3 regions of the uncultured Rossellomorea sp. genome follow, and region 3 is predicted to be linked to each of the others. Evidence: riboswitches for the same ligand, from Rfam matches in the RefSeq annotation. Region 3 holds a riboswitch; each other region holds the start of a gene.

Region 1 (5,190 bases), on a different contig from region 3:
AGATCAAATTCAGCATGTCGAAATTGCAAGGGACATTGCAGAAAACTTTAATAAGCAATATGGCGAAACATTTGTTCTTCCCGATTATGTGATACAGGAAGAAACATCTGTTCTACCGGGACTTGATGGACGAAAAATGAGTAAAAGCTATAACAATACCATCCCATTATTTGAAGAATCAAAAAAGCTTCAAAAACTAATCAATAAAATCAAAACAGATTCTTCACCCCCTGAGGAGCCTAAGGATCCTGAATCGTCCGTCATATTTTCGCTTTATAAGGAATTTGCAACATCCGATCAAGTTGAAGAAATGAGAAGGAGATTTCAAGGCGGAATAGGGTGGGGAGAAGCGAAAAAAGAGCTATTCCAAGTCATGAATTCATTTATCGAGGAACCTCGATCCAAATATGAAGAACTAATAGCCAACCCCAAGAGGCTGGATGCCATTTTAAAAGAAGGAGCCGATAAAGCAAGAGAAAAGACGATTCCATTTATGAAAGAAATTAAAAGGAAAATGGGTATCTTTCATTAAATAAAATGAATCGCTCTATTTTTTTGAATTCAGCCATTCATCTGGAGTTGATTGGAGGGAATGTGCGGACCTCTGCAAGAATATAGAAGCAGACGAAAAACGGCTCAAAAAGTTGCGTCACTATGTATGCTTCATTTTCGGATAATTCATAATTCTCATTGACATTTGTTCTTCTTTGTTATAAGTTATGGGAAAGTTATTTTTCACAAAATCATATAGTTTCTTATCAAGAGAGGTAGAGGGACTGGCCCGAAGACACCTCAGCAACCAGCCACAGTTTTAGGTATGGTGCTAATTCCAGCAAGTTGATGTCAACTTGGACGATAAGAGGGAGAACGAACGTACAAAACCTTCTTATTTTCATTAAGAAGGTTTTTTTGTTTTTTCCCTTTTCGTTTACAGGGAAAGAAAAGGAGAGAAGAATATTGAAAAAACATATTGATACTTTGCTTGTCCAGGCGGGAAACCGGAAAGATCCTGCAACGGGTGCTGTGAGCCTACCCATTCATTTATCGACTGCTTATGAACATAAGGGGATTGGGCAATCGACAGGCTATGATTACACAAGAACAGGAAATCCAACCCGCGCAACCTTAGAAGACACCCTCACTCAATTGGAAGAAGGGCACAGAGGGTTTGCCTTCAGCTCGGGGATGGCAGCGATTCAGGCAATCCTTAGCTTATTTTCCAGCGGGGATGAATTGATTGTTTCGAAAGACCTATACGGCGGGAGCTACCGTTTATTCGTACAGTATGAAGCACAATATAGTATCAAATTTCATTTCGTCGATACAAGTGATGCCGGCTCCATAGAAGAACAAATTTCTAAGAGAACAAAGGCCATCTTTCTTGAAACGCCAACCAATCCATTAATGAATGAAGCAAGCATTTCTGAGGTTGCTGGAATCGCAAAGTGTAACGGGTTGCTTTTAATTGTCGATAATACCTTCTACACACCTGTTCTTCAAAAGCCACTCACTGAAGGAGCAGACATAGTTATTCACAGCGCCACGAAATACTTAGGGGGCCATAATGACGTGCTGGCAGGTGTTGTGGTTGTAAACACAGAGGAGCTGGCGGAAAAAATCTGCACCATTCAAAATTCCATCGGCGCGGTTCTCTCACCATTTGATTGTTGGCTTTTATTAAGAGGGATGAAAACCCTTAGTCTCCGAATGGCTCAACATGAAAAAAACGCAAGAAAACTAGCAAAATATCTTGAAGGGCACGAATGTGTAACGGACGTTTTATATCCGGGAAAAGGCGGCATGCTTTCCTTTCGAATCGCAAAGGAAGAATGGGTGGATCCCTTTCTCAAACACTTAAAAGTTATTACGTTTGCTGAAAGTTTAGGAGGGGTTGAAAGCTTTATCACCTACCCCGCAACCCAAACACATGCAGACATTCCCGAAGAAGAAAGAAATAGGTTGGGTATCTGCAACAGGCTCCTGCGGTTCTCTGTAGGAATTGAATTTATTGATGACCTGATTGAAGACCTGGAGAATGTATTTCAACAATTGGAAAAAGAGGTGCTTACGTATGAGTAAAAAACCATTTTCACTTCAGACGTCACTCATTCATTCTCACGGATTTGATAAAGAAACAGGAGCGGTCTCTACACCGTTACATCATGCTACAACCTTTCACCAACAGGATTTTGATCAATATGGAACATATGACTACAGCCGTTCGGGAAATCCGACGAGGGAAACTGTTGAAGAAACGATAGCTGAATTGGAAGGTGGAGTAAGAGGCTTTGCCTTTTCATCAGGGATGGCGGCAATCTCCACAAGCTTTTTATTATTATCGAGTGGCGACCACGTTCTAGTATCAGAAGAAGTGTACGGTGGGACATACAGAATGATTACAGAGGTCCTCACTAAATTTGGGATTGAATATTCATTTGTGAACATGAAGGATCTTCATGAAGTGGCTTGTTCAATTAAACACAATACGAAAGTGATTTATATGGAGACACCTTCCAATCCGCTTCTGAACATCACCGATATTGAAGGAGTCGTGAAGCTTGCCAAGGCGAATGGATGTTTAACGTTTCTGGATAATACCTTCATGACTCCCCTGCTGCAAAGACCGATCAGCTTAGGTGTTGATGTTGTTCTTCACAGTGCCACTAAGTTTCTTGCCGGACATAGTGACGTCTTGGCGGGGCTCGCGGTAACGGGAAATGAAGAGATTGCCAGGAAGCTTGCTTTCTTGCAGAATTCTTTCGGTGCGGTCCTCGGTGTCCAGGATTGCTGGCTGCTCTTAAGAGGGCTGAAAACACTGCATGTACGATTGAAGGAATCATCAGAATCGGCTTATAAGATTGCGAGCTTCTTAGAAAAGAGAAAGGAAGTAGAAGAAGTGTATTATCCAGGCTTGAGCTATCATCCCGGTCGTGAAATTCAAGTCCGACAAGCAGAGGGTCCTGGAGCGGTTCTTTCCTTCCGGTTAAAGGGTGCAGAGGAAGTGAAGCAACTCATACAAAATGTAAACATTCCCGTATTCGCCGTAAGTTTAGGAGCTGTTGAATCAATTCTATCCTATCCATCAAGGATGTCACATGCTTCTATGCCGAAAGCTGAACGGGAAAGGAGAGGGATTACTGATGGTTTATTACGATTATCAGTAGGACTTGAAAACGTGGATGAATTGATTAACGATCTTCAAAAAGGTTTAGATAGTATACAAAAGACCAACCGAAACAACGTTATAAATTTATAAAAAGGAGGGAATGTCATGAAGCCGTTGCTAGAAGCACTGAAAGAGAGAATCTTGATTGCAGATGGGGCCATTGGAACGTTGTTGTATTCATATGGAGTGGACAGATGCTTTGAAGAATTGAATCTTTCCCACCCAAATGAAGTGTTGAAAGTCCATAAGGAGTATATTGATGCAGGAGCAGATATCATTCAGACCAATACGTATGGAGCCAATTATCAAAAGCTTTCCAGATACGGAATGGAGGATTCGGTTAAGGAAATAAATACAGCTGCAGTGCGTCTAGCAAGAAAAGCCGCTGGTGTTAACACCTATATTCTGGGGACCATCGGGGGAATCAGGGGCATTAAACAAAATGTGTCGCTGGAAGAAATCAAAAGAAGCTTTCGGGAACAGCTTTACTGTTTATTATTAGAAGGTGTAGATGGCATCCTGCTTGAGACCTATTATGATTTCGAGGAATTAACCACGGTTTTAAACATTGTCAAACGTGAAACGGACATTCCTGTCATTGCTCAAGTTTCTCTACATGAAACAGGAGTTCTTCAAAATGGAATGGAGATAAAAGACGCACTTCAGCAATTAGAATTATTAGGGGCCGATGTTGTCGGTATCAATTGCCGCATGGGGCCATTTCATATGGTGAACTCATTAGAGGAAGTTCCATTACCTAAAAGGGCATTTCTTTCCGTCTATCCAAACGCCAGTCTGCCAAACTATGAAGAAGGTCGATTCTATTACTCTGCTGAGCCTGATTACTTTGGGGATATAAGCAATGAGTTGCGACTGCAAGGTGCAAGAATCATTGGAGGCTGCTGTGGAACCACACCTGATCACATTCGTTCTGTAGCAAGCAGATTAAAAAGCCGTGAGCCTGTTAAAGAGAAAGTGGTGAAAGCAAAAAAGGTTGTTCAGTTATCATCACCTTCAATCAGGGGAAACTTGCTGCATGAGCATGTAAGAGAAAAGAAAACACTCATTGTTGAACTCGATCCACCTAAACATCTCGACACGAAGCTGTTCTTCCAAGGGGCTGAGGCATTAAAGAAAGCTGGAATTGACGCACTCACGCTTGCTGATAATCCGTTAGCATCTCCTCGTATTAGTAATGACGCCATTGGGAGTCTGGTCAGGTCCAAATTTGATCTTACACCTTTAGTTCACATCACTTGCAGGGACCGTAACCTGATAGGACTTCAATCCCATCTTATGGGATTGCACACGTTGGGCATTCACAATATTTTAGCGATTACGGGTGACCCGGCGAAGATTGGTGACTTTCCTGGGGCAGCATCCGTTTATGATTTATCTTCCCTTGAACTTATTGAACTCATCAAACAAAACAATGAGGGGATATCCTTTTCCGGTAAGTCACTCCGGGAACGTACTCAATTTTCAGTAGGAGCGGCCTTTAATCCAAATTTCCGTCATTTAGACGCTTCTGTAAAAAGGCTTGAAAAGAAAAAGAAAGCCGGAGCTGACTATTTCATTTCTCAACCGATCTTTGGGAAAGAACAGCTGATTCAAGTACATGAAGCTACGAAGCATTTAGATGTTCCGATCTTTATCGGAATCATGCCATTAATCAGTTCGAGAAATGCTGAGTTTCTCCATCATGAAGTACCGGGAATCAATGTTCCAGAAGAAACAAGAAAAAGAATGAAGGAAGCGGGAAGTGATCCTGTAGTTGCAAGAGCAGTTGGAATGGATATTGCAAAAGACTTACTTGATACAGCAATAGATCTTTTTAATGGGATTTATCTTATCACGCCTTTTGTCAGGTACGATATGAGCATTGAACTGATTCATCATATACAAGAGAAAACCAGCACAGAAAGAGAGGTTCCCTATGGCCATCACTTTGTTTGAAGAACAGCTTAGGAAAAAAATACTCGTACTCGATGGAGCAATGGGAACGATGCTTCAACAAGCGAATT
Region 2 (5,190 bases), on a different contig from region 3:
TCAAATCCTGTCCTCGACGATCGACAACTACACAGAGCAACTGCGATTACAAGGTAAGAAACCTAAGATCAAGGTACTGAGCATGAATGTCATCCCGGCAGAATCCACAGTGGAAAAAGCGTTGGAATTGAAGAATGGAGATCCCGTCAATCGGTTAGAGAGGATCCGATATTCAGACGGGCTGCCCCTGCAATATGAGGTGGCCTATCTGCCCTGGTACAAGACGCCAGGCCTTGATAAAGACGAATGTGAAAGATCTCTTTACAAGCTCCTGGAAACACAGTTTGAGATAAAAATTAAAAAAACCATCGAAACCATCGAGCTATTTTTAGCAGATGAGCGAGTGGCAGGGAAGCTTGAGGTACCAGAGGGGACACCTTGCTTTATGATCGAAACGACAGCTTATGTAGAGGATGGATCCGTGATCGAATTTTCCAAAGCGATCTTCAGAGGAGATAAAGCGAGCTTTCTTGTAGAAAGAACCTATTAGAAAAAAGGGGATGGGGGATTATGAGGAACGTGATCGTCAATGCAGATGACTTTGGTTTATGCCGGGGAGTGAACTATGGCATCGTTGATAGTCACCGGTTTGGAATTGTCAACTCAACAACGATGCTTGTCAATATGCCCGGGACTCTGCATGCGTTGGAATTGGCGAAGGTTTTTCCTGAATTAGAGGTTGGGATCCATTTAACACTGACATGCGGGAGACCGGTTTCGGCCGGGGTACCATCACTACAGGATGAAAGAGGCTTTTTCCGTTACACCAGCAGGATTTTTGAAGAAAAAGAAATCAATGTGGATGAGGTTGAAATGGAGTGGGAGGCTCAGGTGGATAAATTTCTATCATTCGGTCTGCCCCTTTCTCATATTGACAGTCATCATCATGTTCATAGCTTTCGACCACTGATCCCGGTGGTGAAGAGATTGTCAGAGCGCTTTGGGGTACCGGTCCGGAATGTTTTTGGTGATAAGGGTGGCGAAATGGATGTGTTAACCGATCGGTTCTCGATGGACTTTTATGGGGACGGAGTGTCGGTTGAAGGATTGAAGAGGATTTTGGACAGCAGGGATGGAGGTGAGACGCTTGAGATTATGTGTCATCCGGCTTATGTTGATTCCTATTTGAAGATGAATTCTTCTTATTGTGAGCAGCGGTTGAGGGAGTTGGATGTGTTGACAGTGATTAAGGAGTGGACGTTTTAGTTTTCGTTTGGTTGTTTGAGAGATTAGAATATTTGTAGTGAGTTGTTATGACAAATGATCGGGGTGCTGCTATTGAAGGTAGTGCCTTTTTGTATTGGTAATGGAGGTTAGTCCCAATTGGAGGTGGAAAGGAATGTTTTTGGATAATATGTATGGTTTTTGAGTCTTTGAGATGGTGTAAAGGCAGGATATTAACTGAAATCGATGTGAGATACATGGATTGATAGGGTGCGAGGAGTTTTATTATCGACATTCCCCCTTTTATTATCAACTTTAGGAATATATTATTAACTGTAAAAAAGTGGATATATTCCACCCCAAGATCAAACCCTAGTCCAACAACACAAAAAAACCTTCCCTAGTACAACAATAAAGATAACGCTTACATAAAAACAACTGTAAAATTCCCTATTGACTTCCATTCCCATACCCAGTATTATCCTCTATAAGATTAAAAAATTAGAAAATTACATACTTTCAATTATCCAGAGTGACCGAGGGATCAGGCCCTACGACGTCCGGCAACCTCCAGTATTGGAACGGTGCCAATTCCTGCAGAATGATTTCATTCTGAGAGATAAGTCGAGATAAACAGGCGATGCTTCTTTCAGTTGAAAGAGGCATTTTTTATTGGATGAAAAAAGGGGTGTGCACATTGATCGAGATTCGAAATCTAGTTAAAACCTACAGTACAAAAAAGCAAACGGTGGTCGGTGTCGATAACGTTTCCGTAAAAATCGAAAAGGGTGAGATTTTTGGAATCGTCGGATACAGTGGAGCGGGGAAGAGTTCACTCATTCGCTGCCTGAATTTATTAGAAACCCCTACATCAGGAGAAATCATCATTGACGGACAGGATTTCACGAAACTCACGTCCAAACAATTAAGACTCGCCCGTCAAAAAACGAGCATGATCTTTCAACATTTTCACTTGATCAAATCCAAAACGGTGTTTGACAATCTGGCTTTTGCCTTGAAAGCGGCTAGTGTACCTAAAGCGAAAATCAAGCCCAGAGTCGTCGAGCTCCTTGAGATGGTCGGTCTATCGGACAAAGCAGATGCGTACCCGGCCCAGCTCAGCGGAGGACAAAAGCAAAGAGTCGGGATTGCGAGAGCCCTTGCGAATAACCCATCGGTTTTACTTTGCGACGAAGCGACCTCGGCACTCGATCCGAATACAACGAAATCAATCTTGAAACTATTGAAAAAGATTAATAAAGAACTAGGTTTGACCATCGTCCTCATCACACACGAGATGGAAGTGGTGAAAGAGATATGCGACCGGATGGCCGTGATGCAGGACGGGAAAATCGTGGAGGAAGGGCCGGTTTATGACCTGTTTGCAGAACCTAAGCAGCCTTTAACGAAGCAATTCATTGAAACAATCCTTCAATTTGAACTCCCGCCGCACCTCGTGGAATCAAGGAAAGGAAAACTGATCAAAATCCAATTCAAAGGATCGATCGCAGAGGAAAGCGTCGTATCGGAAGTGTTCCAGAAATACAAGGTGCGAGGCAATATCCTGCACGGCAAGATCGAATATATTCAGGAAGTGCCACTGGGGATTTTCATCATGGAGCTGATTGGTTCCCATGAAGAAATCGAAGCAGCGATCCGATTCATCACGCTGAAGACGCAGAGCTTGGAGGTGCTTGAGAATGCTGCCTGATTCATTGACTGCGATTTTGCCAGAATTGAATAAAGCCTTTTTTGAAACGGTCTATATGGTGGGGATTTCACTTGGAGTCGCGATTTTAGTGGGATTACCGCTTGGGATTCTTCTTTTTGTAACAGACAAAGGCTTGTTTTTACAAAATAGTTTGATTAAAAAGGTCGTTGGATTTGTCGTCAATATGGTGCGGTCGGTTCCGTTCATTATTCTATTAGTAGCACTCTTACCATTAACCAAACTATTGACCGGAACCACGATCGGACCGACGGCAGCATCCGTATCACTCTCTGTTGCGGGAATTCCATTTTTTGCGAGAATGGTAGAAACGTCATTGCGAGAGATTGATAAAGGTGTCATTGAAGCTTCGGTTTCAGTGGGGGCAAGTCCTTGGATGATCATTAAGGACGTGCTGTTACCGGAAGCACGACCGGCGGTGATTCAGGCAATCACGATTACAACGATCAGTTTAGTCGCCTATTCCGCCATGGCTGGGATCGTCGGTGGAGGCGGAGTCGGGGACCTGGCGATCCGCTTCGGATACTACCGTTATGACAACACGGTGATGATCACGACCGTCGTCATTTTAATTTGTTTAGTTCAGCTCATCCAGTATACGGGTGATGTGTTTGCACGATTAGTCGATAAACGATAACTACTTTAGGGGGAACAACAAGTGAAAAAGTGGATTTTATTCGTAGCATTAGCGGTAACAATGAGCATTCTTGCAGCTTGCGGCGGGGACGAAGCAAGTTCAAGCGCGGAAGATAAAAAAGAGGTAACCATTGGAGCGACATCCGGACCATACAGTGATATGGTGACAAAAGCGATCAAGCCCGGTCTTGAAGAAAAAGGATACACGGTTGAAGTGAAAGAGTTCAGTGATTACATCCAGCCGAACAACGCACTGGCCCAGGGAGATCTGGATGCGAACCTTTTCCAGCATAAAATCTACATGGAAACCTTCGCGAAACAGCATAATATGGATTTATCCGAAGTGATTGTCGTACCAACGGCTCCAATGGGAATCTACTCACAGAAGTTCGATTCGATTGAAAACATAAAAGAAGGCAGTGCCATTGCCATTCCTAATGATCCGACGAACGCAGCACGGGCGTTTCAGATTCTGGAGGATGCTAAGCTGATCACGTTAAAGCCGGATACAGATCCATTGACTGTTTCAGAAAAAGATATTGCAGAAAACGTGAAAAACCTGCAATTCAAACCAATCGAAGCAGCACAGCTGCCAAGAGCAGTTGACAGTGTTGATCTATCTGCGGTTCCAGGGAACTATGCACTCGCTGCCGATATGGACTTACTTGATTCACTTCAGCTGGAGGACATGCCCGATCAGTATCGAAACCGAGTGGTTGTAAATACGAAGGACGTTGACTCACAACTGGTGAAAGACATCAAAGCAGTCGTCGAAGCAGACGAATTCGAGAAAATCATCGACGAAGAATTCAAAGGCTTCGGTAAGCCTGAGTGGATGGAGTAGAGGGACGGACCTCTAGTCGGGATATTTAATATAAGAAAGCCATAGGGACGGGCTTCCGCAAAATGCGGAGGTCCGTCCCTCATTTTATAGACAGCACTTCTTATATTTTTTACCGCTGCCGCATGGGCAAGGGTCATTGCGTCCTACTTTTTCTTCGTTTATGACGGGTTGTGGAATTAGCGCGGCTGGTTCATTCAACATTTCAAGTTCCATTACCTCCAGTAAGTGTCTCCACTCTGGAAGTTTGGGGTGTTGGATGCCATTCATGACGCAATTGACATATAGTGATTCTTCTAAGCAAAGCAGCCCATCTTCATACCCTGTTTCAATTAAAACTTCTATCCTGGGAATCGCGTCTGTTGATAGATGTCGACATAGATTATCTGCCATGATTGTTCTGGCGGTTAGGTCCTCGGTTTGATCAAACAGTCTTAGTAATGCTTGTTCAGCTTCATTGGTTTTGATCCTTCCAAGTACATCCAAAGTGTAGAAAAAGGTGTTTCCGTAGAGTGCTATTTTTTCAACTTCTTGTACGACCAGGTCCGTCCCTATTTTGACGAGGGTATTTGCAATTTCCTCAAATAAAAAGTCGCCTTCCTCTTCGTTTTTAAAGAGACTCACTAATAGGGGGACTACACTTTCTTCCCGCATTTCACCTGCCATGTAGACAACATATATCCATTCAAATCCGAAAAACTCCTCTTCCTCCATAATGTTCTGAAGTCCATTCTGTACTTCCCAGCTTTCAATGCCCCCTTTTTTTATAAGCTCCTTGATGATTCTTTTCCCATGATCATAAAAGTCTTGGTCAAACTCA
Region 3 (5,190 bases):
GAAATCGAGCGGAGAATGTCTGATAGATTTCCATAGGTGAAGAAAAATGGATTATATAAGCTGAAAAATAGTAGAATCGCGGCCATCAACACGATGGCCCCGTATTTAAATAGTAAGTCGAGTATCTTGCCTTTCATGCGCTTGGATCCCTCCTGAAGCATAAAACAATATGAGTTCTTGAGTTGCTTCTTCTTTTGTCAGTTCTTTGACGATCCGGCCATCATACATGACGAGTATCCGGTCCGAGATCGCCAGGATTTCTTGTATTTCACAGGAAAAGTAGAGAATACCCTTCTCTTTTTCTGCAAGGGATTGAATCAGGGAAAATATCTCTTTCTTCGCTCCCACGTCCACGCCCTTCGTCGGTTCATCAAATAAAAACACCGAAGCTTCATCGGACAGCCATTTCCCTATTGAAACCTTCTGCTGGTTTCCTCCGCTTAAAAAGTTGGCCTGGATTCTTTCATGAGCGGTTTTAATTCCAAGGGATCGGATTTTTTCACGGGCCAGCTCACGTTCTTTGCGACCGTTGATCCATAACCAGTTGGAGACTTTTCTTAAAGAAGGAAAGCTAAGGTTGTGCTGAACGGTTTCATGAATGAACAACCCTTCTTTTCGTCTTTCTTCCGGAACAAGTGCCAGACCATTTTGAACCGCATCCCGGGGAGAGTGAATCCTCAGCTTCTTTCCTCCCAGAAAATAGTCACCCGATTCTACCTGAGAGGCTCCGAATAAGGCTTTGGCAAGCTCGGTTTTTCCCGCTCCCACAAGCCCGACCACTCCGACTACTTCTCCTGCCTTAACGGATAAATGGATATCCTTCACCTTTTGTCCGTCTTCGAGCCCCCTCACTTCGTAAAGCGTTTCACCGATCGGCAGCGTTCTTTTCTGAAACTCTTCTCTATATGTTCCTCCAAGCATGGCTTCAATGATCTTGTGAGAGGTTGTTTGTTGTGTTCCAAACGTTCCAATGGTCTCTCCGTCTCTCATGACCGTGATGCGATCGGAAAGCTGAAATACTTCCGGGAGCCTGTGAGAGATGAAAATGACCCCTACTCTCTCTTTCTTTAAATCTTCTATGACTCGGAATAACTTTTCCGTCTCAGAAGAACTTAAAGGTGCCGTTGGTTCATCCAAAATCAATACTTTCGCTTGTTGAAGCAGGCTTCTGGCAATGAGCACCAGCTGCTTTTCAGCGAGACTTAAGTGTGACGCAGGCTGACCGAGGGGAATGGTTTCTGCCCCGATGCGTCTAAGCGCCTCCGACGCTTCTTTCTTTAATGACTTTTTAGTAATAAAGAAGGAACCTTTTTGTGAGAACTGATCAAGGACGATATTTTCCGCTACAGAAAGTCCAGGGACAATGGCCGTGTCCACTTCCTGGTACACGCAATGGATGCCATGCTCCTTCGCTTCTTTCGGAGATTGATAGTCTCTTTTTTCAGAGTGAAGGATGATGTCTCCGCTGTCCTGCACATAGGCTCCTGATAAAATCTTCATCAGCGTACTTTTCCCTGCACCATTCGCCCCCAAGAGGGCATGGACCTCCCCCTCTTTCACATCGAAGCTTGCATTCTTTAGGGCTTTCACTCCTGAGAAGGTTTTATTGATATTGATCATTTCTAACAGTGGAGACGTCATCTCTTTTAACTCCTTTCTACTCTTTGAACGATCCTTCAAGCGTTTTTAATTCATCTGTATAGCCTTGCTCACTTGCTCCCCAGCCATCTACATGCTCGTGTAATTGATCTGTGGTAATCGTTTCTTCAGGCAATGCTTCTTTTTCAATAAATACCGGCTCAAGCTTTACTTTCTCAGGCGTTTCCTCGCCATTTAGCTTTTGATATAAAAACCGGACCTGCACGCGTCCGATATCTTTCGGATCAACGGCTGCCGATGCCACCCACGGGCTTCCATCTTTTTGAATGATTTGCAGGTCTTCATCACTCATGTCGATTCCATATACTTTGATTTCATCTCTCCCTGCCGCTTCGATTGCCCGAACGGCGCCTTTTGCAAATTCATCCCAAGCAGCCCAAACAGCATCGATGTCACCTTTGTTCGGATACTGTTTCAATATGGCCTCCATTTGAGCCTGTGTATCCAGTGCTGTATTCTGAGTAGCCGCTCCAAATGCCGCCACCTCTTTAATATCAGGATTTTTTTCTAAAAACTCCTGATAGGCTACTTGGCGTCTTTCCATCGGGGCAAAGCCTGCAACCCAAATTTTCACGATCTCACCCTTACCGCCAATCTCATCTGAAAGCTTCGTCAAGGTTTGTTCAGCCATTTGCTGATCACCCTGTTCGAGGACCGTCACCTCTTCTGAGGCAACATCCGCATCGAATACGACAACCGGAATGTTTTGTTCCTTCGCTTTTTCCACCCCTGATTGCAGTGCTTCTTTCGTTCCATGATCGATGAGGATCCCATCAAACTTTTGATTGATGGCCGCATCCAGGTTAGAAGACATTTTTGCCAGGTCCCCTTCAGACGTAAATACTTGAACCTTGCCCCCAAACTTCTCTACCTGCTCTTTGACACCTTCTATGTATTGAGCGGAAAATGTCCCTAAATTGATTTGCATAATAAGGGCGATCTTTTTATTGGCCAATGGATGATCAGATGTTGCTTCCTTCTTCTCTCCACTGTCTGCGTCCGCCTCCTGGGATACCTTTGGCTGACAAGCGACTAAACTGAAAATAAGTGCAAGTAATACGAATAATGATGCCGTTTTTTTCATCTTTCTTTTCTCCTCCCGAGGTGATATGCCTCAATTTTTTAAAATATTCTTTTCATAAAAGATATTTGTTGTTTTAAAACCGGGATCTGCAAAGGCTCTGTCAACCAGTATGTGCTGGATGGTGAGGGGAACCGCTCCGCTTGCAGCTAGCGTACGGCCGAGCCTCCTCATCTTCGCTTCCGGGGTCTCGGCACGCCCGTTTTTCCGCAGGAGTCTACGCAGTTCCCCTCACCATCTATAAGAGATTTCCGTGACAGAGCTCAGTATTGACAGAGCAATCTAAAGGAAAGTATCCCTACTTTAAAGCTATTATCGACCTCCGTACACCTGGAGCGGAAATCAATCAGCACTTTCCCTTTAAAAGCAACAAAGTTCACAAAACATTCTTTGCAAATAAAAAAACCCCTTTTCCCAAGAGAAAAGAGGTTTATGTATAAATAAACGTACTCTTATCACTCAGGAAATTCTTCCTGCAGGTCTTAGCACCTTTCCGTCTAAACGGTAGGTTGCCGGGCGTCATCGGGCCAGTCCCTCTGCCAACTCTTTATAAGAGATTATGAAATTTGGTATAGTTCGCATGCGCTATAAACGATATGTTAACGATATGCGGGAATATTGTCAATATTCTTTTTTGGAAAATTTTATAGATGAGATAAAAGAGGAGTTCGTGAAAATTGTCGTTATTTGTAGAATGGTCGATAAATTCCGATTCCCCTTAAAAATCGGCCACCCCCACCCTAAAAAAAACCGCCCTCCCAAACCTGGGAGAGCAGTTACATAATCAAATCTTATTTCTCACCATACGCAAGTGACGCTTCCACGAAGTCTCTGAATAGAGGCTGCGGGCGTGTCGGGCGTGAAGTGAATTCAGGATGGAATTGAGATGCGACGAACCATGGGTGATCGCTTAGCTCGATGATTTCCACAAGACGGCCATCAGGGCTTGTGCCTGAGAAGATGAAGCCGGCTTTTTCCATTTGCTCACGGTAGTGATTGTTGAATTCGAAGCGGTGGCGGTGACGCTCATAAACCACTTCTCCGTCGTAGGCCGCATAGGCTTTTGAACCTTTTGTCAGCTTACATGGGTATAGTCCAAGACGCAGTGTCCCACCAAGATCTTCGATGTCCTTTTGTTCTGGTAAAAGGTCGATGACAGGGTATGGCGTTTCAGGATTTAACTCAGCAGAGTGAGCTCCTTCCAATCCAAGAACATTACGTGCGTATTCTACAGATGCCAGCTGCATACCAAGGCAGATTCCGAGGAAAGGTACCTTGTTTTCACGGGCATATTGAGTCGCAGCGATTTTCCCTTCTACTCCACGGTCACCGAAGCCACCTGGTACAAGGATTCCATCTACATCTGCCAGTTTTTCTGCTACATTTGCGTTGTCGATCAGCTCAGAGTTCAACCATCTTACTTCGATGTCGCTATCGAAATGGTAGCCTGCGTGACGAAGGGCTTCCACTACTGAGATATACGCATCCTGCAGTTCAACATACTTCCCTACCAGGGCGATTCTTGTTTTACGGGACAGGTTTTTCACTCTATCAACGAGTTCATTCCACTCGGTCATGTCTGCTTCGTGGCAATTAAGCTTCAAGTGCTGACATGTGATTTCATCAAGCTTTTGATCCTGTAGTGCAAGTGGTACAGAGTATAGTGTATCTGCGTCCATTGCTTCGATTACAGCATTTTTATCAATATCACAGAATAACGCGATTTTGTCTTTCATGTCTTGAGTCATTGGCATTTCTGTACGCACGACGATGACATTTGGCTGTATACCAAGACTGCGAAGCTCTTTTACGCTATGCTGAGTCGGTTTTGTTTTCATTTCACCAGCTGCTTTGATGTAAGGTACAAGTGTACAGTGGATATACATCACATTGTCACGGCCTACATCGCTCTTGATCTGGCGAATGGCTTCAAGGAATGGCAGAGATTCGATATCCCCTACTGTTCCGCCGATTTCCGTGATCACGACATCTGAATTGGTTTCGCGTCCGGCACGGTATACGCGCTCTTTGATTTCATTCGTGATGTGTGGGATAACTTGTACCGTTCCACCAAGATAATCACCGCGACGCTCTTTCTTCAGTACAGTTGAATAGATTTTACCCGTTGTCACAGAGCTGTATTTCGTTAAGTTAATATCAACGAAACGCTCGTAGTGACCTAAGTCAAGATCCGTTTCTGCACCATCATCGGTTACGAATACTTCACCGTGCTGATATGGACTCATCGTTCCTGGATCCACGTTGATGTATGGATCAAACTTCTGGATCGTGACGCTCACTCCACGGTTTTTCAATAGTCTACCAAGGGACGCTGCTGTGATCCCTTTCCCTAGTGACGACACTACGCCGCCTGTTACGAAAATATACTTAGTCATGTATATGTCCCCCTTCAAAGTAAGTTTGGTTCAAAAAAAGTAGAGGGTGTCTCC

The links. A riboswitch is a leader RNA that binds a small molecule or an ion and turns the genes downstream of it on or off. The one in region 3 is predicted to bind S-adenosylmethionine.
Region 1: another riboswitch for S-adenosylmethionine. It lies ahead of Q1B03_RS10685 (methionine biosynthesis PLP-dependent protein); the one in region 3 lies ahead of Q1B03_RS21095 (sugar ABC transporter substrate-binding protein).
Region 2: another riboswitch for S-adenosylmethionine. It lies ahead of Q1B03_RS14820 (methionine ABC transporter ATP-binding protein); the one in region 3 lies ahead of Q1B03_RS21095 (sugar ABC transporter substrate-binding protein).

What each region holds. Positions count from the first base shown of each region.
Region 1 is NZ_CANKZT010000002.1:757,056-762,245, forward strand. It holds gene Q1B03_RS10680 (tryptophan--tRNA ligase) at 1-532, shown strand, start outside; SAM riboswitch class I at 753-862, shown strand; gene Q1B03_RS10685 (methionine biosynthesis PLP-dependent protein) at 958-2,079, shown strand; gene metC (cystathionine beta-lyase) at 2,072-3,256, shown strand; gene Q1B03_RS10695 (bifunctional homocysteine S-methyltransferase/methylenetetrahydrofolate reductase) at 3,272-5,122, shown strand; gene metH (methionine synthase) at 5,103-5,190, shown strand, end outside.
Region 2 is NZ_CANKZT010000004.1:42,070-47,259, forward strand. It holds gene Q1B03_RS14810 (GntR family transcriptional regulator) at 1-490, shown strand, start outside; gene chbG (chitin disaccharide deacetylase) at 511-1,206, shown strand; SAM riboswitch class I at 1,685-1,790, shown strand; gene Q1B03_RS14820 (methionine ABC transporter ATP-binding protein) at 1,862-2,875, shown strand; gene Q1B03_RS14825 (methionine ABC transporter permease) at 2,865-3,530, shown strand; gene Q1B03_RS14830 (MetQ/NlpA family ABC transporter substrate-binding protein) at 3,552-4,373, shown strand; gene Q1B03_RS14835 (YecA family protein) at 4,458-5,190, opposite strand, start outside.
Region 3 is NZ_CANKZT010000011.1:26,972-32,161, forward strand. It holds gene Q1B03_RS21085 (ABC transporter permease) at 1-137, opposite strand, end outside; gene Q1B03_RS21090 (sugar ABC transporter ATP-binding protein) at 106-1,641, opposite strand; gene Q1B03_RS21095 (sugar ABC transporter substrate-binding protein) at 1,658-2,743, opposite strand; SAM riboswitch class I at 3,190-3,296, opposite strand; gene Q1B03_RS21100 (CTP synthase) at 3,532-5,136, opposite strand.